Paractinoplanes brasiliensis: one gene and its partner. The protein of the gene in region 1 interacts with the protein of each later gene in a pairwise test. Links are inferred from orthologs where the notes say so. Each region holds a gene or a part of one and is shown on either strand. Other genes may lie near its edges. The genes, in order: ftsZ and rlmN.

Region 1 (9,246 bases):
CTGGCGGCGGCGGCGATCACCACCTGGCTGGTGTCCCAGGCCGTGATCAACATGGGCGGCGTGACCGGCACGCTGCCCATCACCGGGCTGCCGCTGCCGTTCATCTCCGCAGGTGGCAGCGCCCTCGTCGTGACCATGGCGGCGGTCGGCATGCTGGCCTCGTTCGCCCGCGCGGAACCGCAGGCGTCACTCGCCCTGAACGCGCGTCCGCCCGCGAGATGGGTACGGCTAGTCTGGGCCCCGCTGCCGCCGCTTCCCCCTTCGCGGCGGCCCAGCCCCGCCGCGCGGGAGACCGCCGGGGCAGAGAGGAGACGGTGATGGGTTCGCTGCGGTCGGTCGTGCTCGCCGGGGGAGGCACCGGTGGTCACATCTATCCGCTGCTCGCCTTCGCCGACGCGATCAAACGGCACTTCCCCGACGTCCGGATCACCACGCTGGGCAGCCCGCAGGGCATGGAGAACCAGTTGATCCCGGCGGCCGGTTACGACCTACGGGTGATCCCGGCGTTCCAGCTGCCGCGGTCGATCAACCTGAACCTGATCCGCACGCCCGACCGGATGTGGAAGTCGGCCCACGCGGCCGGCAAGATCCTCGACGAGGTCCAGGCCGACGTGGTGGTCGGTTTCGGGGGCTACGTGTCGGTCCCGGCGTACCTGGCGGCCTGGCGGCGCGAGCTGCCGATCGTCATCCACGAGGTCAACGTGCCGCCGGGCGTGGCCAACCGGATGGGCATGAAGTTCACCAAGAACATCGCCGTCGGGTTCCCGCAGCAGCCGCAGCAGGCCGAGTCGCTCAAGGACGCCCGGGTCGTCGGCGTCCCGCTGCGGACGGCGCTGACCCACCTCGACCGCGCGGCGCTGCGCCCCCAGGCTCTCTACCAGTTCGGCCTGCGCCCCGACCTGCCGGTGCTGTTCGTCTCGGGCGGCTCGTCCGGCGCCCGTACGATCAATCTGGCCGTGGCCGCCGCGGCCAAGCGCCTGGCCCACGCCGGCGTGCAGGTGCTGCACGTGCAAGGCGGCCGCAACGACCCGTTCGAAGTGCCCAACGACCTTCCGGTGCCGTACGTGGTGGTGCCGTACCTGTCGGACATGCAGCTCGGATACGCCGCAGCCGATCTCATGCTGTGCCGCGGCGGCGCGATCACGGTGGCCGAGACGACGGCGCTCGGCGTGCCCGCTGTCTACGTGCCGTACCCGTACAGCAACCAGGAGCAGACGCGCAACGCGCAGCCGGTCGTGCAGGCGGGCGGCGGCATCCTGGTCGACAACGGCGATCTTACCCCGAGTGGATCGAGCAGAACATCATCCCGCTGGCGCGCGACAGGCAGCGCCTCGCCGCGATGGGCCACGCCGCCTCCCGGTACGGTCGTCGCGACGGTGACGAGGCGCTGCTCGAGTTCGTTCTCGAAGCGGTGGCCAAGGCCAAGTGAACGTGACCAAGGGAGCAGACCAGTGAACACGGCGGAGCTGCGGCCGGCCGGCGAGTTGACCGCCGAGGATCTGGGCAGCGTGCACCTCATCGGCATCGGCGGGGTGGGCATGGCCGGGCTGGCCCGCCTGCTGCTCACCCGGGGTGTCCCGGTGTCGGGCAGCGAACTGCGCGAGTGGCCGGCGCTGGCCGGGCTGCGCGCGCTCGGCGGCACGGTCCACATGTCCCACATCGCCGAAAATCTGGACGGCGTCGACACGGTCGTCTACTCCACCGCCATCCCGCACGACCACCTCGAGCTGGCCGAGGCGCGCCGGCGCGGGCTGCGGGTGCTGCACCGCTCCGAGGCGCTGGCCGCCGCGATGACCAACCGGCAGGCGATCGCCGTGGCCGGCACCCACGGCAAGACCACCACGACGTCGATCATGACGGTGATCCTGCAGCACGCCGGGCAGGACCCGTCCTTCGTGATCGGCGGCGAGATCAGCGAGGCGGGCTCCAACGGCCACCACGGCACCGGCCCGCACTTCGTGGCCGAGGCCGACGAGAGCGACAAGTCGTTCCTGATCTACCGGCCGCACGTCGCGATCATCACCAACATCGAGGGCGACCACCTCAACAACTGGGGTGACCTCGACGGGCTCAAGGCGGGCTTCCTGCAGTTCGCCGAGCTCGCCGAGCCCGAGGGCTTCGTGGTCACCTGCGCCGACGACCCCGGCACGCAGGATCTGATCGCCGCGCTGCGGGCCAAGGGCAAGACCGTTTACACGTACGGCGAGAGCGCCGGCGCCGATCTGTGTATCAGCGAAGTGGTCTCCACCGTCAGCGGCGTACGTTACGAGGCCGAGCTGGACGGCAAGCCGCTCGGCGAGATCAAGCTGGCGCTGCCGGGCCGGCACATGGGCCTCAACAGTGCCGCCGCGGTGCTGACCGCGCTGCGCCTGGGCCTGCCGCTCGACAAGATCGTGGAGGCGCTGGCGTCGTTCCCCGGGGTGCGGCGGCGCTTCGAGCGCAAGGGCATCGCGGCCGGCGTGCGCGTCTACGACGAGTACGCGTACCACCCGACCTCGGTCAAGGCCGCGCTGCGCACGCTGCGCGAGGTGGCCGGCGACGGTCGTCTGCTGGTGGTCTTCCAGCCGTACCGGGTCTATCGCACCCGCGACCTGCAGGCCGAGCTGGCCGAGGGCCTGGCCATCGCGGACCAGGTCATCTGCATGGAGGTCTTCGGGCCGGGCGAGGTGCGCGGGCCGGGCGAGGGCGGGGTGGCGCTGACCGCCGCCCTCGACCTGCCCGCCGGGCAGAAGGTTTTCGTGCCCGATTGGGAGGACGTGCCGGCCGAGGTCGTGCGCCGCAGCCGCCCGGGTGATGTGGTGGTGACCATGGGTGCGCCGCCGATCTCGCTGATGGGCGACGAGCTGCTGGCCGCGCTGGACGAGGCCGACCGGGCCTAGGAGAGGGCATGAGCGGGGGGCGCAACTGGAGGCTGGTGCGGGCCGACACCGACGCGGTGCCGTCCTCCGCGCGCCGTTTCATGGCGCGCGCCCGCCAGCGCCGGATGCGCGCCGCGCTGCCCTGGGCCGTGACAGCGGGGGTGCTGCTCGTGGCCGGGGCCGTCGTCTGGCTGGTCTACGGCACCTCGGTGCTCGGCGTGCGCGAGGTGCGGGTCGTGGGCGTCCAGTTCGTGGCGACGGCGCAGATCGAGCAGGCGGCCGCCGTGCGCGAGGCCGAGCCGCTGGCCCGGGTCGATCTCGACGGCATCCGGGCCCGGGTGCGTGAGCTGCCGCCGGTCGAGCGGGTCGTGGTGCGCCGCAGCTGGCCCTCCACCGTGGTCGTCGAGGTGGTGGAGCGCACGCCGGTGGCCGCCGTGCCGCGGAACGGGGAGTTCGCGCTGATCGACCGGGCCGGGGTGGCGTTCCGGACGGTCAAGGAGAAGCCCGGCGCCCTGCCGCTCGTGCGGGTGGACTTCCCCGGCGCGAAGGACGTGAACACGCACTCGGCGCTGACCGTGCTGGCCGCCCTCAGCGATGAGCTGCGCGAGCAGGTGCTGGCCGTCTCGGTGCCCGCCCCGGCCCAGATCCGGCTCGAGTTGCGCAAGGACCGCACGGTGGTGTGGGGCGACGACACCCAGAGCGACACCAAGAGTCAGGTCGCGACGGCCCTGCTGAAGCACGCCGGCAAGGAGATCGACGTCTCGGCGCCGTCAGTGGTGACTATCCGCTAATATCTCGACTAAGCGGACACCCGGGCCGAAACGGCATAATCTGGTCGAGGTTACGGGTGCGTCGGATTTTCGCCACGTAAGCGGACGCCGACACGCCGCGCCGGTTCTTTGGTTGACGTCCGAAGTCCGCTTACGTTGCCACCAGAGGTTGAGTGGTTGACATAACCCTCACCCTCTAGTAGAGGGTGAGGGTTTCCTCGCCCTCCCTTGTCCGGCAGCGGGTGACGAAGGTGCGGTTCGGCCGGACCGCACGGGGCCCACGACACCCACTAACCCTGGAAGGGAAGGCTGAGCCCATGACACCTCCCCACAACTACCTGGCGGTCATCAAGGTCGTCGGGATCGGCGGCGGCGGCGTGAACGCCGTCAACCGAATGATCGAGGTCGGGCTCAAGGGCGTCGAGTTCATCGCGATCAACACCGATGCTCAGGCGCTGCTCATGAGCGACGCCGACGTCAAGCTCGACGTCGGCCGCGAGCTGACCCGGGGCCTCGGCGCAGGCGCGCAGCCCGAGGTCGGCAAGAACGCCGCCGAGGACCACCGCGACGAGATCGAAGAGGTGCTCAAGGGCGCCGACATGGTCTTCGTGACGTGCGGCGAGGGCGGCGGCACCGGCACCGGCGGCGCGCCCGTGGTGGCCAACATCGCCCGTAAGCTCGGCGCGCTCACCATCGGCGTGGTCACCCGGCCGTTCTCGTTCGAGGGCAAGCGCCGGCAGGTGCAGGCCGAGTCCGGCATCGACGAGCTGCGCAACCAGTGCGACACGCTCATCGTCATCCCGAACGACCGGCTCCTCGCGCTGGGCGACCGCGGAATAAGCATGATGGACGCCTTCCGCCAGGCCGACCAGGTGCTGCTCTCCGGCGTGCAGGGCATCACCGACCTGATCACCACGCCCGGCCTGATCAACCTGGACTTCGCCGACGTCAAGAGCGTCATGAGCGGCGCCGGCAGCGCGCTCATGGGCATCGGCAGCGCCCGCGGCGACAACCGTGCGGTCGAGGCGGCCGAGAAGGCCATCTCGAGCCCGCTGCTCGAGCAGAGCATGGACGGCGCCCGTGGTGTGCTGCTCTCCATCGCCGGCGGCTCCGACCTGGGCCTGTTCGAGATCAACGACGCCGCGCAGCTGGTCACCGACGCGGCCCACCCGGACGCGAACATCATCTTCGGCGCGGTCATCGACGACGCGCTCGGCGACGAGGTGCGGGTCACCGTGATCGCGGCCGGCTTCGACGGGGGCACACCCTCCTACAAGCCGTCCGAGCCGGCCCGCAAGGTGGTGCCGCAGCCGGCCGAGCGGACGGCGGTCGCCCCGCAGACGCCCGCCGCCGCGGCGGCCACCACGACTCCTCCGCCGGCGCCGGCCCAGGCCACGCCGCCGCCGAGGCGCGTTCTCTTCGACGACGTGGACGTGCCGGACTTCCTCAAGAACGGCTCGTGACCGACCAGGGGCGGCGGGCCGAGCTGGCCGCCGCCCTTCGTGAGGTCAACACCCGGATCGAACGCGCGTGCGCGGCCGCCGGCCGGGCCGCGAGCGAGGTCACGCTGGTCGCGGTGACCAAGACCTACCCGGCGAGCGACGTGGTGCTGCTGACCGGGCTGGGCGTCACCGAGGTCGGCGAGAACCGTGACCAGGAAGCGGCGCCCAAGGCCGAGGCGGTCCGTGCCGCGGGGGCGTCCCCGCGCTGGCACTTCATCGGGCAGCTCCAGCGCAACAAGGCCCGCTCGGTGGCCCGGTACGCCGGGGTCGTGGAGTCGGTCGACTCGGTGCGCCTGGCCCAGGCGCTGTCCCGGGCGGCCGCCGAGCGCTCGGAACCGCTCGACGTGCTGGTGCAGGTGAGCATCGACGGCGACACGGCGCGCGGGGGCGCGGCCGGCGACGACGTCTGGCGGGTATCCGACTCGGTCGCCGCCGAGGACACGCTGCGGCTCGGCGGCGTCATGGCGGTGGCACCGATCGACTGGGAGCCCGATCGGGCCTTCGCGGTGCTGCGCGGGATCTCGGAACGCCTGGTCAAGGCCCATCCGTACGCCACCACGATCTCGGCCGGCATGAGTGGCGACCTGGAGGCGGCCGTCCGGCACGGCGCGACACACGTCCGGATCGGCACTTCTTTGCTCGGAATGCGAAACCTGCTGCGGTAGCCTTGCGGCGGGCAGCAAACTACATGGGTGTTGTTTACGCGACACCGTCCGCGACCAGGATTCTGATTCGCCCAGGATTCCGATTCGCACGGCGGGGGCAAGGCGTCGACGGCACAGCACGTCGCGGGACGAGGGACCGACAGGGCCTTCCGACCGTGCAAAGGGGGAATGCGGTACGCCGAGGGGGTGCGTTCCGCAGCAGCGGACGAAGGTGGGGGCACATGGCTGGTCGGGTCAACGCGTGGTGGCGTGATGAGGTGATGGCATGAGCGCGCTTCGTAAGGCGGGCGTGTGGCTGGGCCTTGTCGAGGAGGACGACGACCGCGGCTACAACGATTACGACGACAGCTCCTACCGTCCTCGCAGCCGGTACTCGGGAAGCCGGTACGCCGAGGACGAGTTCGCCGACGAGGAAGACGTCGAGGAGGAGCGTCCGGTGCCGCGGGCGCGTACGGAGCGCAGTCGCGTCTCCGACCGTCTGTCATCGCACACCGACGTGGACGACCACGAACGGGTGGAACGTGCCGAGCGGAGCGAGCGGGCCAGCGTCCGTTCCATCACCCGGCCGAGTACGGTGAGTGAGAGCTCGTCTGCGCTGAGCTACTCCACACGCGAGAACCTTGCCCTCGCGCCGCAGCCGGTGCACCCGCCGGAGACGCGCCCGCGCCCGGCCGAGGAGGAGCAGCGGTACCAGATCACCACGCTGCACCCGACCACCTACCGCGAGGCGCGCACCATCGGCGAGCACTTCCGCGACGGCGTACCGGTCATCATCAATCTCACCGAGATGGATGAGGGCGACGCCCGCCGTCTGGTCGACTTCGCCGCCGGGCTGGCCTTCGGCCTTCGCGGTACGATCGAGCGCGTTACCAACCGGGTTTTCCTGCTCTCGCCGGCAAATGTCCAGGTCACCGCGGAGGACAAAGCCAAGATCGCCGAGGGTGGGTTCTTCGGGCAGGCCTGAGGCGGGCCGCGCGCAGTCCGCCACCCAGATGGGGGATCCGCACGAGTGCTCTCGATCGTGTTCCAAATATCGTATTTGGTCGTTTACATCTTCTTCCTTGTCCTGCTTGCCAGGTTCGTGCTGGGTGCGGTACTCCAATACGGTCGTCGGTGGCAGCCGAGCCGGGGTGCCTCCGCGGCATTGGAAACGGTGTGGAGCGTCACTGATCCGCCCCTCAAGGCGTTGAGGCGTGTGATCCCACCGCTGCGCATTGGTAACGTGAGTTTGGACCTGGCTTCCATCGTGCTGCTGGTTATCCTGTTCGTGCTCATGAGGTTCGTGCTTCAAAGATTGATCCTGAACTTCAGCTAAACAGCAGCCCCAACCGCGGCCGCGACTGACCCGAGGAGTTTCGATGCCGCTGACCCCGGCCGACGTGCACAACGTCGCCTTCAAGAAACCCCCCATCGGCAAGCGGGGGTATGACGAGGAGGAGGTTGACGCTTTCCTTGACGAGGTCGAGCGTGAGCTCGCCCGTCTCATCGAGGAGAACAACGAGCTGCGCGCCCAGGTGGAGCGCGGCGGTCGGGGTGGCGCGCCAGCCGGTCCGAGCGCCGACCCGCGCCTCGCGGCCGAGCTCAACGAGGTCAAGGCGCAGCTCGACCGCGTTCAGCGGGACAAGTCGCAGGCCGAGCAGGCCGCCCGGCAGATGCAGGCCGAGCTCGAGCAGGTCCGTGCCCAGGGCGCGGTCGGTGGTGGCGCCGCTGGGTCCGGTGCTGACGGCGAGCAGCAGGCCCTGCGGGTGCTGATGATGGCCCAGCGCACGGCTGACGACCACGTCGCCGACGCCCGTCGCGAGGCCGACAAGCTTCTCTCCGACGCCCGTTCCAAGGCCGAAGAGGTCACCCGCGAGGCCCGCGCCAAGGCCGACGCCCTCGAGCGGGATGCCCGTCAGCGCCACCAGGAAGCCATGGGCGGCCTCGACGCGAAGCGCTCCGCGCTGCAGAAGCACATCGAGGAGCTCAAGCAGTTCGAGCGGGAGTACCGCACCCGTCTGAAGGCGTACCTGGAGAGCCAGCTGCGCGATCTCGACGGCCGGGGCCAGGGCCTCGAGGCCGAGATGTCGCGCGCCGACTCCGGTCGTGCCGTCGGCGGAAGCGGTGGCCTCGCCGCGGCCGGTCTGGCCGGCTCCTACGGCGGCCGCAACGCCATCGAATCCGGGCGCTGAGTTCCTCCCTCCGGCACCTCGACGAGGATGAGCCATGATCGTTGTTAGTCTCCTGCTCATCCTCGTCGCGGTGACGCTGCTCGTGCTGGGCCTCACCGGCGGGTCGAGCAGCCTGCTCATCAGTTCCATCGTGGCCAGTCTCGTGGCCGCGGTCCTCCTGGTCATCGGCGCGCGTCAGGCCGCCGCGGCCCGGCGGGCGACGCCGGCCGCTCCCGAGGAGCCGGCCGCCCCCGCCGACGAGAACTCCGTCTTCGTGGCCGAGCCCGAGTTCGCCGCCGCGGCCGAGCAGGCCGCCGCGCGCCGGCTCGCTCCGGAAGACGCCGCGCCGGACGATCGGCGCGACACCGTCCAGTTCGACCCGGGTGACGTCGCCGCGGCGCGGCCCTCGGCCGGTCCCGACTTCGCGGCGGCCTCGGAAAGTCCCGCCGCTTACGCCGACCAGGCCGGCGCCGTCCCCGCGGGCGATTTGTCAGCAGATGGTGCCCGTCGTCGGGATCTTGGACCGGACGAGCGGGGTGCTGAGGCTTCCCGTCGCGACGAGGACCCGGCGGCGCCGGAGTACGACAGCGCCGCGGCGTCCGGTTACGACAACGCCGCGGGGCCGGGTCGCGACCGGACCTCGGGCTACGAAAGTGCTCCCGCGGCTCCGGAGCACGGGCGGGGCGCCGACGCTCCGGATTACGAGCGCGCCTCCGATGCGATCAATGCCGCGCGCAACGATATGCCGGAGGAGGACGCGTGGGGCCGCCGGCCCGCAGGCGCTGCGGCGGGCACGGGTGTGCCGGTGACGGCCCCGGAGGCCGCGCAGTTCGCCGAACCCGACGCCGACGACCCCGACGACGAGCCGTTGCCGCAGGCCGTGCAGCCCGCCGACGCCGTACGGGTGGCCCGGCTGGACGCCGAGGTGCTCGTGGTCGACGGGCGTCCGCGGTATCACGTGGCCGAGTGCCCCAGCCTGGCCGGCAGGCTGGCCGAGCCGATCCCGGTCAGCGAGGCCGTCGAGCTCGGCTTCAGCCCCTGCGGACTGTGCCGCCCGGTCGACCGCCTCGTGGCCGCGGCCGCCCGCCACTGACCCCCCCCGGTGCCGCCGGCCCGCCACTGACGCCTCCGGGTGCCGCCGGCCCGCCACTGACGCCCCCGGGTGCCGCCGGCCCGCCACTGACCCCTGCCCAGTTTGTCGCCGCTCCCGACTCCACGGACCGTGCCGGCGTGCCGTTCGGGTCGCCCGTCTCGTGGCCGCGGCAGACCGCGGGCCGGGTCGTCGCGAGCTTGGATGCGCG
Region 2 (9,160 bases), 3.3 Mb from region 1 along the record:
GGAATACCCGACGGTCAAGCCCACCGGCGCCGCTGCGGCCGAGCCCACGGCTCTGGTCCCGCCGGTGGTGGAGCGGCCGCTGACCGAGCGGCGGGCGGAAAGCGTCTATCAGGCCAAGCGCCCGGTTTCGTCGTTCGTGATCGCCGCCGTCACGGCCGTCCTCATGATCCCGGTCGTGCGCCTGCTCGCCGACGCGACGTTCACCGGTGACCCGGCCGCCGGCGCCGTCGTGCCCGCCGTCCTGCTCACGCTGGGCTTCACGCTCACCGGTTTCGGGCTGTTCACCCTGGCGCGGGTCGGCCCGATCACGCGCGAGACGTGGCTGCGGCCCCCGGTGGCGTACCTCCCGGTGGGTCTGATCCTGCTGATCGGGGCCGGGCTGGCTGCCGCGTAAGGGCAGTCCGAAGCTTGGCGTATGCTGGTTGACGGCGACCGCCTCGTGCGGTCGACCTCGCGTGCCCTCTGTCAGGTCCCTCTCGTCGGGGCCGGCGGCGACGGCCCTCCCTGGTCTCGATCATCTCGGGTCCGACTGTGGCCGCCGACCGGGCACCAGGACGCTTGCCGCCGGCGAGCGTGACAACCAGGGATCCGTAGGAGTAATCACCATGGCCGTCGTGACCATGCGCCAGCTGCTGGAGAGCGGTGTCCACTTCGGGCACCAGACCCGGCGCTGGAACCCGAAGATGAAGCGCTTCATCTTCACCGAGCGTAACGGCATCTACATCATCGACCTGCGCCAGACGCTCGACTACATCGAGAAGGCGTACAGCTTCGTGCGGGACACCGTCGCCGAGGGTGGCCACATCCTCTTCGTCGGCACCAAGAAGCAGGCGCAGGAGGCCATCGCGGAGCAGGCGACCCGCGTCGGCCAGCCGTACGTGAACCACCGCTGGCTGGGCGGCATGCTCACCAACTTCCAGACCGTTTACAAGCGGCTCCAGCGCATGAAGGAGCTCGAGGCTCTGGGTGACCTGACCGGCACGGCCGCCGGGTACACCAAGAAGGAGACCCTGCAGCTCTACCGCGAGAAGACCAAGCTCTCGAAGACCCTCGGTGGCCTCCGTGACATGACCAAGACGCCGTCGGCGATCTGGGTCGTGGACACCAAGAAGGAGCACATCGCCGTCGACGAGGCCCGCAAGCTGGGCATCCCGGTCATCGCGGTGCTGGACACCAACTGCGACCCGGACGAGGTCGACTTCCCGATCCCGGGCAACGACGACGCGATCCGCTCCGCCGAGCTGCTCACCAAGGTCATCGCCGCGGCCGTCGCCGACGGTCTGATCGCCCGTTCCGGCCGTGGCCGTGGCGGTGCCGACGAGAAGCCCGAGCCGGGCACCGTCGCCGCCGGCGAGCCGCTGCCCGAGTGGGAGCGCGACCTCTACGAGGGCGCCGAGAAGAAGGCCGACGAGGCTCCCGCTGCCGAGGCCGCGGCCACCGAGCCCGTTCCGGCCGCTGCCGCGCCCGCCGAGTAAGTCACCGACGAACCTGACATCGAGAGAGAGTCATGGCTAACTACACCGCCGCGGACGTGAAGAAGCTCCGCGATCTGACCGGTGCCGGCATGATGGACTGCAAGAAGGCGCTCGAAGAGGCGTCCGGCGACTTCGACCAGGCCGTCGAGTTCCTGCGCATCAAGGGTGCGAAGGACGTCGGCAAGCGCGCCGGCCGCACCGCGGCCAACGGCATCGTCGCCCACTCGGGCAACGCGCTGCTCGAGCTGAACTGCGAGACCGACTTCGTCGCCAAGACCCCCGACTTCGTCGCGCTGGGTCAGCAGCTGGTCGAGTTCGGCGAGCAGAACAAGGTCGCCGACGCGGCCGGCCTGCTGGCCGCCACGCTGCCGGACGGCAAGACCGTCGCGGACACGGTCCAGGAGTACTCCGCCAAGATTGGCGAGAAGATCGTCCTGAACCGTTTCGTGGTCGTCGACGGCACCGTCGCGGTCTACCTGCACCGTAAGGCGCAGGACCTGCCGCCGCAGGTGGGCGTGCTGGTGGCGTACGAAGGCAAATCGGACGAGGCGGCCGACGCGGATGCCCGCGGCATCGGCATGCAGATCGCCGCCATGCGCCCGCGCTTCCTCACCCGTGACGAGGTGCCGGCCGACGTCGTCGAGTCCGAGCGCCGCATCGCCGAGGAGACGGCCAAGGAGGAGGGCAAGCCCGAGAAGGCCCTCCCCAAGATCGTTGAGGGCCGGGTGAACTCCTTCTTCAAGGACTTCGTCCTGCTCGAGCAGGCGTCGGTCGTCGACAACAAGAAGACCGTCAAGCAGATCGCGGACGAGGCCGGGCTGACCATCACCCGCTTCGTCCGGTTCGAGGTCGGCCAGGAGTAAGGGCCGTCGGAGGCAAGGGAGGCCGGGTACGCGATTCTGCGTCCGGCCTCCTTCTCCCATAAGGTCTCTGCTGAGCGTTGGAAGGGAAGGCGGGTCTCATGACATTGGTGACCGAGCAGGCAGTTCCGGTTGGCAGTCCGAACCCGCCCGCGCGACCCCGCCGGGTCGTGCTCAAGCTGTCCGGTGAGGTGTTCGGCGGCGGCGCGGTCGGCGTCGACCCCGACATCGTGCAGGGCATCGCCCGGCAGATCGCGACCGTGATCCGCCGCGGCATCCAGGTCGCCGTGGTCGTCGGCGGCGGCAACTTCTTCCGCGGGGCCGAGCTGCAGAAACGCGGCATGGACCGCAACCGCGCCGACTACATGGGCATGCTGGGCACGGTCATGAACGGCCTGGCCCTGCAGGACTTCCTCGAGAAGGAAGGCGTCGAGACGCGGGTGCAGACCGCGATCACGATGGCCCAGGTCGCCGAGCCCTACATCCCGCTGCGCGCCATCCGGCACCTGGAAAAGGGCCGCTGCGTCATCTTCGGCGCCGGCGCCGGCATGCCGTACTTCTCCACCGACACCGTCACCGCCCAGCGCGCCCTCGAGATCCACGCGGACGTCGTGCTGATGAGCAAGAACGGTGTCGACGGCGTTTACACCGCCGACCCTCGCGTCGACCCCGACGCCAAGAAGCTCGACCGGCTCACTTTCCAGGACGTGATCCAGCAGGGCCTGCGGGTGGCCGACCAGGCGGCCTTCAGCCTCTGCGAGGAGAACGACCTGCCCATGCTCGTCTTCGGCGCCCAGGGCGACGACACGATCATCCGCGCCGTGAGCGGCGAAAAGATCGGCACCCTGATCACCGCCTGAGACCACCTGTCCCACCGAAGAAAGCAAGGGAGGCGAGAAGAGCCGGTGATCGACGAAACCCTCTTCGAGGCCGAAGAAAAGATGGAGAGCGCGGTCGAGCACGCCAAGGAGGAGTTCGCCGCGATTCGTACCGGGCGAGCCACTCCGGCCATGTTCTCCAAGATCGTTGTGGATTACTACGGCGCGCCCACGCCGGTGACGCAGATGGCTTCGGTCGGCGTCCCGGAGCCGCGCATGGTCATCGTGAAGCCGTACGACGCGTCGCAGCTCGGCGCGATCGAGCGGGCGATCCGTGACTCCGACCTCGGCGTCAACCCCAACAACGAGGGCACGCAGCTGCGCATCCACCTGCCGCAGATGACCGAGGAACGCCGTCGCGACATGATCAAGGTTGCGCGCAGCAAGGCGGAGGAGGGCCGGGTCGCGATCCGGAACGTCCGCCGCAAGGCCAAGGAGCAGCTCGACCGCCTGGTCAAGGACGGCGAGGCCGGCGAGGACGAGGGCCGTCGGGCCGAGAAGGAGCTCGAGGACACCACGCACAAGTACGTGGCGATCGTCGACGAGCTCGTGAAGCACAAGGAAGCCGAGTTGCTCGAGGTCTGATGTCGTACCTCGATCCGCGTGCCGGGCAGAGCGCCGGCGATGACAGGAGCGCCCCGGCGCCGTACGCCTATGGCGAACCGGCCTGGCACGCGGGCGAGGACGTCCCGACCGGACTGGTTCCTCTCGTCCCCACGACGGAAGAGAAGCCGCAAATGGGACGCAGGCGCGCGAAGGGCCGGGCCGGCCGCAACCTGCCCGCCGCTATCGGCGTCGGCGTCGGCCTGGTGCTGCTGGTGCTCGGCTCCCTGGTGATCTGGCCTGACGCCTTCCTCGGCGTCATCGTGCTGGCCTCCGCGGTCGGCGTCTACGAGATGGTCCGCGCCCTGCGGGCCACCGGCGCCGACGCCCCGCTGATCCCGCTGGTCGCCGGCTCGGTGCTGATGGTCGGCCTGGCCTGGCACGACGGCCCCGACGCGCTGCTGCTGGGTCTGCTGGTGACGATCGCGGCCTCGGTGATCTGGCGCATCGCCGACGGCCTGGCCGCGTTCCGCCGCGACTTCGTGCCCAGCGTCATGATCTCGATCTACGTGCCGTTCCTGCTCAGCTTCGGCGTCCTGCTCCAGCTCCCCGACGCAGCCGAGGACGGCCGCTGGCGGGTGCTCTGCACGCTCCTCGCCGTGGTGCTTTCCGACACAGGCGGGTACGCGGTCGGTGTCTTCTTCGGCAAGCACAAGATGGCCCCGTCGATCAGCCCCGGCAAGACCTGGGAGGGCTTCGCCGGTTCGGTCGTCTCGGCCGCCGTGGGCAGCGCCCTGCTTCTGCACTTCCTGCTCGAGATCCCCTGGTACTGGGGTGTCCTGTTCGGCGCGGTGATCGCGGTTGTGGCGGTGGCCGGCGACCTGGCCGAGTCCATGCTCAAGCGTGACCTCGGTCTCAAGGACATGAGCAACCTGCTGCCCGGCCACGGCGGCGTGATGGACCGGCTCGACTCGATCCTGTTCGCCGTCCCCCTGGCGTACCTGATGTTCGCTCTGATCGGGGCGAACACGTGACCGGCACGTACACAGGCAAGCGTGCGAGACTGGTTGCGCCATGACGATTCTTCCGGTCATCCCGACCAGCCTCGATCAGCCCGACGCGGTGGCCACCAAGCGCCGTCCGTCGATGCCTCCGCGTCACCTCGCCGACCTCGACCTCGCGGCCCGCCAGGCGGCCGTCACCGGCCTCGGCGAGCCCGCTTTCCGGGCCAAGCAGATCTCCACCCACTACTTCGGCCGCCTCGTACGCGACGTCGACGCGATGACGGATCTGCCCGCCGCGTCCCGCGCCCGGCTCACCGGCGACCTGCTGCCCACGCTGCTCACCCCCGTACGGGAATTGGCCTGTGACGACGGCGCGACCCGCAAGACGCTGTGGCGGCTGCACGACGGCTCGCTGGTGGAAAGCGTCCTGATGGGCTACCCCGACCGGGTGACGGCGTGCATCTCGAGCCAGGCCGGGTGCGGTATGGCCTGCCCGTTCTGCGCCACCGGCCAGCAGGGCCTGACCCGCAACCTCTCGATCGCCGAGATCGTCGACCAGGTGGTCTACCTGGCCGGCGTGGCCGCCTCGGGCGCGGTCACCGGTTCACCGCCGCGGCTGTCGCGCGTCGTCTTCATGGGCATGGGCGAGCCACTGGCCAATTACCCTCGGGTGATAGAGGCTGTGCGCAGGCTCACTGCCCCGGCGCCCGAGGGTCTCGGGCTCTCGCAACGGCACATCACCGTCTCCACCGTGGGTCTCGTGCCCGCTATCCGCCGTTTGACGGGCGAAGACCTCAATGTGACCCTTGCGCTGTCCCTGCATGCCCCCGATGATGATCTGCGCGATGAGCTAGTGCCTGTCAATCAACGCTGGAAGGTGGCCGAGGTGCTCGATGCCGCGTTCGACTACGCGGCACAGACTTCACGCCGGATCTCGATCGAGTATGCCCTGATCAGGGACGTCAACGATCAGCCTTGGCGTGCCGACCTCCTCGGCAAGCTTCTGCGCGGCAAGCTGGCGCATGTGAATCTGATCCCGCTGAACCCAACGCCGGGCAGCAAGTGGGATGCGAGTCCGAAACCGGTCGAGCGCGAGTTCGTCCGCCGGCTGCGTGAGGCCGGAGTAGCGACGACGGTCCGCGACACCCGGGGCCGGGAGATCGACGGCGCCTGTGGCCAGCTGGCCGCGGGCGAGCTCACGGAGGCGAGCGCTGGGGGCGCCGCCGCCGACGCGGAGGTGGCACAGTGACTGGGCTCAGGTCCCAGCGAGCGGAGTGGGAGACGTTGTGACGAGTCAGGGGCAACGTTTCCGGCGGCGGGCTCTGCGCCGCGGCTACAAGGTGGACGAGGTCGACGCCTTCCTCGACCGGGTCGAGGCCACTCTGGCCGGCGAGCAGGTCGGTCCGCCCGTTGGTGCGCAAGAGGTGCACGACGTGGTCTTCCGTGTGCGTTTCGGCGGTTACGACGAGTGGCAGGTCGACCTGCACCTCGACCGGGTCGAGCGCCAACTGGCCGAACTTGAGGACCGTGGCGGCCGGGGCGTGCCCCCGCCCGACCCGATGCGGGACTCCCTGCGGGGCGGGCTTTCCGCGGCCAAGCCCGGCCTGGGCGCGGCCATGAGCGGCGGCGGTGGCGGCATGGGCGGTCAGGGCATGGGTGGCCGGATGGCCCCGCCGACCGAGCGCCTGCCCGCGCCGCCGGTGCGCGACGACCGTTTCGGGCAGCAGCCGCCCCAGCGGGGTCAGATGCCGCCGGACCCGTACGGGCGTTATGACGAGCCGACCGGCTACGGCCAGCCGCAGCAGCCCCAGTTGCCGCAGCGGCCCGCCGGGCCCCCGCCGGGATACGACCGGGACCCGCGTGAGGCTCGCGACCCGCGTGGCTACGACCGCGGTGGCTACGACACGGGCGGATTCGAGCAGCCGACCGGTGGTTTCGACGGGTTCGAGGCGGGCCGGCACGGCAAGGCCGACATGACCGCCGAGATCCGCATGCCGCAGCGCGAGCAGCAGGACCCGCGCGGTGGCTACGGCGGCCCGCCGATGAGCGGCCCGCCGATGGGCAACGCCCCGATGAGCGGCCCGCCGATGGGTTACGGCGAGCCGCAGCAGCCCCAGCTGCCCCCGCCGATGGGTGAGCCGGGTGGTGAGCTCTACCGGGTCGACCAGCTGCGGCGCACGTTCCAGCCCCGGCGCTTCGGCAGCGGTTACGACCCGAGCCAGGTCGACCGGCTGTTCGAGGGCATCCTGCAGGCGATGACCGGGCGCGGGCCGATGCCCGTACCGGAAAACGATCTTGACATGCTGCAGTTCGGCCTGGTGCCCGGTGGTTATTTCGAAGCCGAGGTCGACGCCGCGTTGCGCGAGGTCAAAGACATCCTGACCAGGCGTCGCTAGACGACAAAAGGGGCCCGGACGGGCCCCTTTTTCGTGCGCCGGGTTCCTACTGGTCTTCGGGCTTGAGGCCGTTGCGCCGCAGCACAGCGTCGACGATCACCGCTGCGACGAGACCGAGGGCGAAGATGATGAGCCAGACGTTCTCGGTGTTGCCCTCGTGGTTGCCCCAGAAGAACAGCAGAATGACCACTGCCGAGATGAGCGCCGCGCGTCGCGCGCGCTTCCGGTTGCCCGGCTTGAGCTGGTCGGGGGCATAGACCGGTTCCTGATCGGCAGCCACGCCTGGTCCTTCCTCGAGGGTCGATCGCGTTCGGGTTCAGTCTCGCACGACGGCTCCGCGCGCGGCCCACCAACCCGGACCCGGTACCTTCGATGCCGTCGGGTTTCTCCGACGGCGTCAGTTCTGGACGAGGGAGTACAAACGGTGCGGATCACGGGCACTGGGCACGCGAGCATGCGGATCGACACGGCCGCCGGCAGCATTCTGTGCGATCCGTGGGTCAACCCCGCCTATTTCGCCTCATGGTTCCCGTTCCCCGACAACTCCCAGCTCGACTGGGAGACGCTGGGCGACGTCGACTACCTCTACGTGTCGCACCTGCACCGCGACCACTTCGACGCCGAGCACCTCAAGCGCTTCATCAGCAAGAAGGCGACGGTGCTGCTGCCGGAGTACCCGACCAGCCAGCTCGAGGACGAGCTGCGTGACCTGGGCTTCACCAGCTTCCTCAAGACGAAGTCGGACGAGGTTCACGAGCTCGACGGCGGCCTCAAGATCATGATCCAGGCGCTGATCAGCCCCACCGACGGCCCGATCGGCGACTCGTCGCTGTGGGTCGAGCACGACGGCGTACGGGTCCTCAATCAGAACGACGCCCGTCCGACCGACCTGACCCGGTTCAACGAGCTGGGCCACGTGCACGCCCACATGCTGCAGTTCTCCGGCGCGATCTGGTACCCGATGGTCTACGAACTGCCCGACGGCGCCAAGACGGCGTTCGGCAAGCAGAAGCGCGACCGCCAGTTCGACCGCACCTGGCGCTACATCGACGACCTCAAGGCCGACCACGTCTTCCCGATCGCCGGCCCGCCGTGCTTCCTCGACGACACGCTCTGGCAGTTCAACGACATCTTCGGTGACGAAGGCAACATCTTCCCCGACCAGTCGGTCTTCCTCTCCGAGTACGCCAAGGTCGGCGGCACCAACGGCATCGTCCTGCTGCCCGGCTCCGTGACCTCCCTGGCCGCGTCCGGCGAGGCCGAGACCACCCACCCCGTCCCGGTCGACGAGTTCTTCGCCGACAAGCAGGCCCACCTGGAAGAGATGCGGGAGCGTAAGGCCCCGATCATCGCCGCCGAGAAGGCGTCCTGGCGGCACCCCGAGATCGACGTGCTCGGCGCCCTCAAGAAGCGCATCGAGCCCCTGCTCGAAGAGTCGATCTACATGGCCCAGGGTGTCGGCGGCCCCGTCCGCTTCGACCTGACCGACTCGTTCGGCCCCGACGGCAACGTCATCGAGTCGATCGTGGTCGACTTCCCGGGCAAGCAGGTCCGCCCCTATGCCGACGAAAAGGTGCGCTACCGCTTCAAGACGGGCCGCGCCCTGATCGAACACCTCATCCACATCGACGAGGGCGACTGGGTCAACTCGCTGTTCCTGTCGTGCCGCTTCTCGGCCGCCCGGATCGGACAGTACAACGAATACGTGTACGCGTTCTTCAAGTGCCTCTCCGAGGAGCGTCTGCAGTACGCCGAGGGCTGGTACGACGAGCACGAGAAGGCCGTGGAGGCCGAGGACACGGTGCTGGGGGACTGGACAGTGCAGCGCCGCTGCCCGCACCTCAAGGCCGACCTGAGCCGCTTCGGCATGGTGGACGGCAACGTGCTGACGTGCCAGCTGCACGGCTGGAAGTTCGACCTCCCCAGCGGGCGGTGCCTCACGAGCGTCGGCCACAAGATCCGAGCCGAGAAGACCGAAGCCGCACAGCAGACGTCGTAACCTGG

Evidence for each region.
Region 2: the proteins of ftsZ (region 1) and rlmN interact in binary tests that used the Escherichia coli proteins (3 or more experiments, as listed by UniProt). The link is inferred for Paractinoplanes brasiliensis from one-to-one orthologs.

The regions. Positions count from the first base shown.
Region 1 is NZ_SNWR01000001.1:1,588,103-1,597,348, reverse strand. Bases 3,110-6,018 are described here. They hold ftsZ (cell division protein FtsZ), read left to right. Parts: upstream 3,110-3,945; coding sequence 3,946-5,091; downstream 5,092-6,018. Other genes in these bases: C8E87_RS06745 (YggS family pyridoxal phosphate-dependent enzyme), read left to right, coding at 5,088-5,795; C8E87_RS06755 (cell division protein FtsQ/DivIB), read left to right, coding at 3,110-3,649. In the rest of the region: C8E87_RS06770 (FtsW/RodA/SpoVE family cell cycle protein), read left to right, coding at 1-318; murC (UDP-N-acetylmuramate--L-alanine ligase), read left to right, coding at 1,452-2,879; more of C8E87_RS06755, read left to right, coding at 2,888-3,109; C8E87_RS06740 (cell division protein SepF), read left to right, coding at 6,061-6,759; C8E87_RS06735 (YggT family protein), read left to right, coding at 6,805-7,110; C8E87_RS06730 (DivIVA domain-containing protein), read left to right, coding at 7,154-7,966. UniProt on the Escherichia coli protein: Essential cell division protein that forms a contractile ring structure (Z ring) at the future cell division site. The regulation of the ring assembly controls the timing and the location of cell division.
Region 2 is NZ_SNWR01000001.1:4,847,653-4,856,812, forward strand. What follows is about bases 4,097-6,919. They hold rlmN (dual-specificity RNA methyltransferase RlmN), read left to right. Parts: upstream 4,097-4,830; coding sequence 4,831-6,009; downstream 6,010-6,919. Other genes in these bases: C8E87_RS22080 (phosphatidate cytidylyltransferase), read left to right, coding at 4,097-4,790; C8E87_RS22090 (DivIVA domain-containing protein), read left to right, coding at 6,047-6,919. Outside these bases: C8E87_RS22055 (hypothetical protein), read left to right, coding at 1-394; rpsB (30S ribosomal protein S2), read left to right, coding at 606-1,475; tsf (translation elongation factor Ts), read left to right, coding at 1,508-2,338; pyrH (UMP kinase), read left to right, coding at 2,437-3,195; frr (ribosome recycling factor), read left to right, coding at 3,241-3,798; more of C8E87_RS22080, read left to right, coding at 3,951-4,096; more of C8E87_RS22090, read left to right, coding at 6,920-7,156; C8E87_RS22095 (DUF2631 domain-containing protein), read right to left, coding at 7,203-7,436; C8E87_RS22100 (Rieske 2Fe-2S domain-containing protein), read left to right, coding at 7,581-9,155.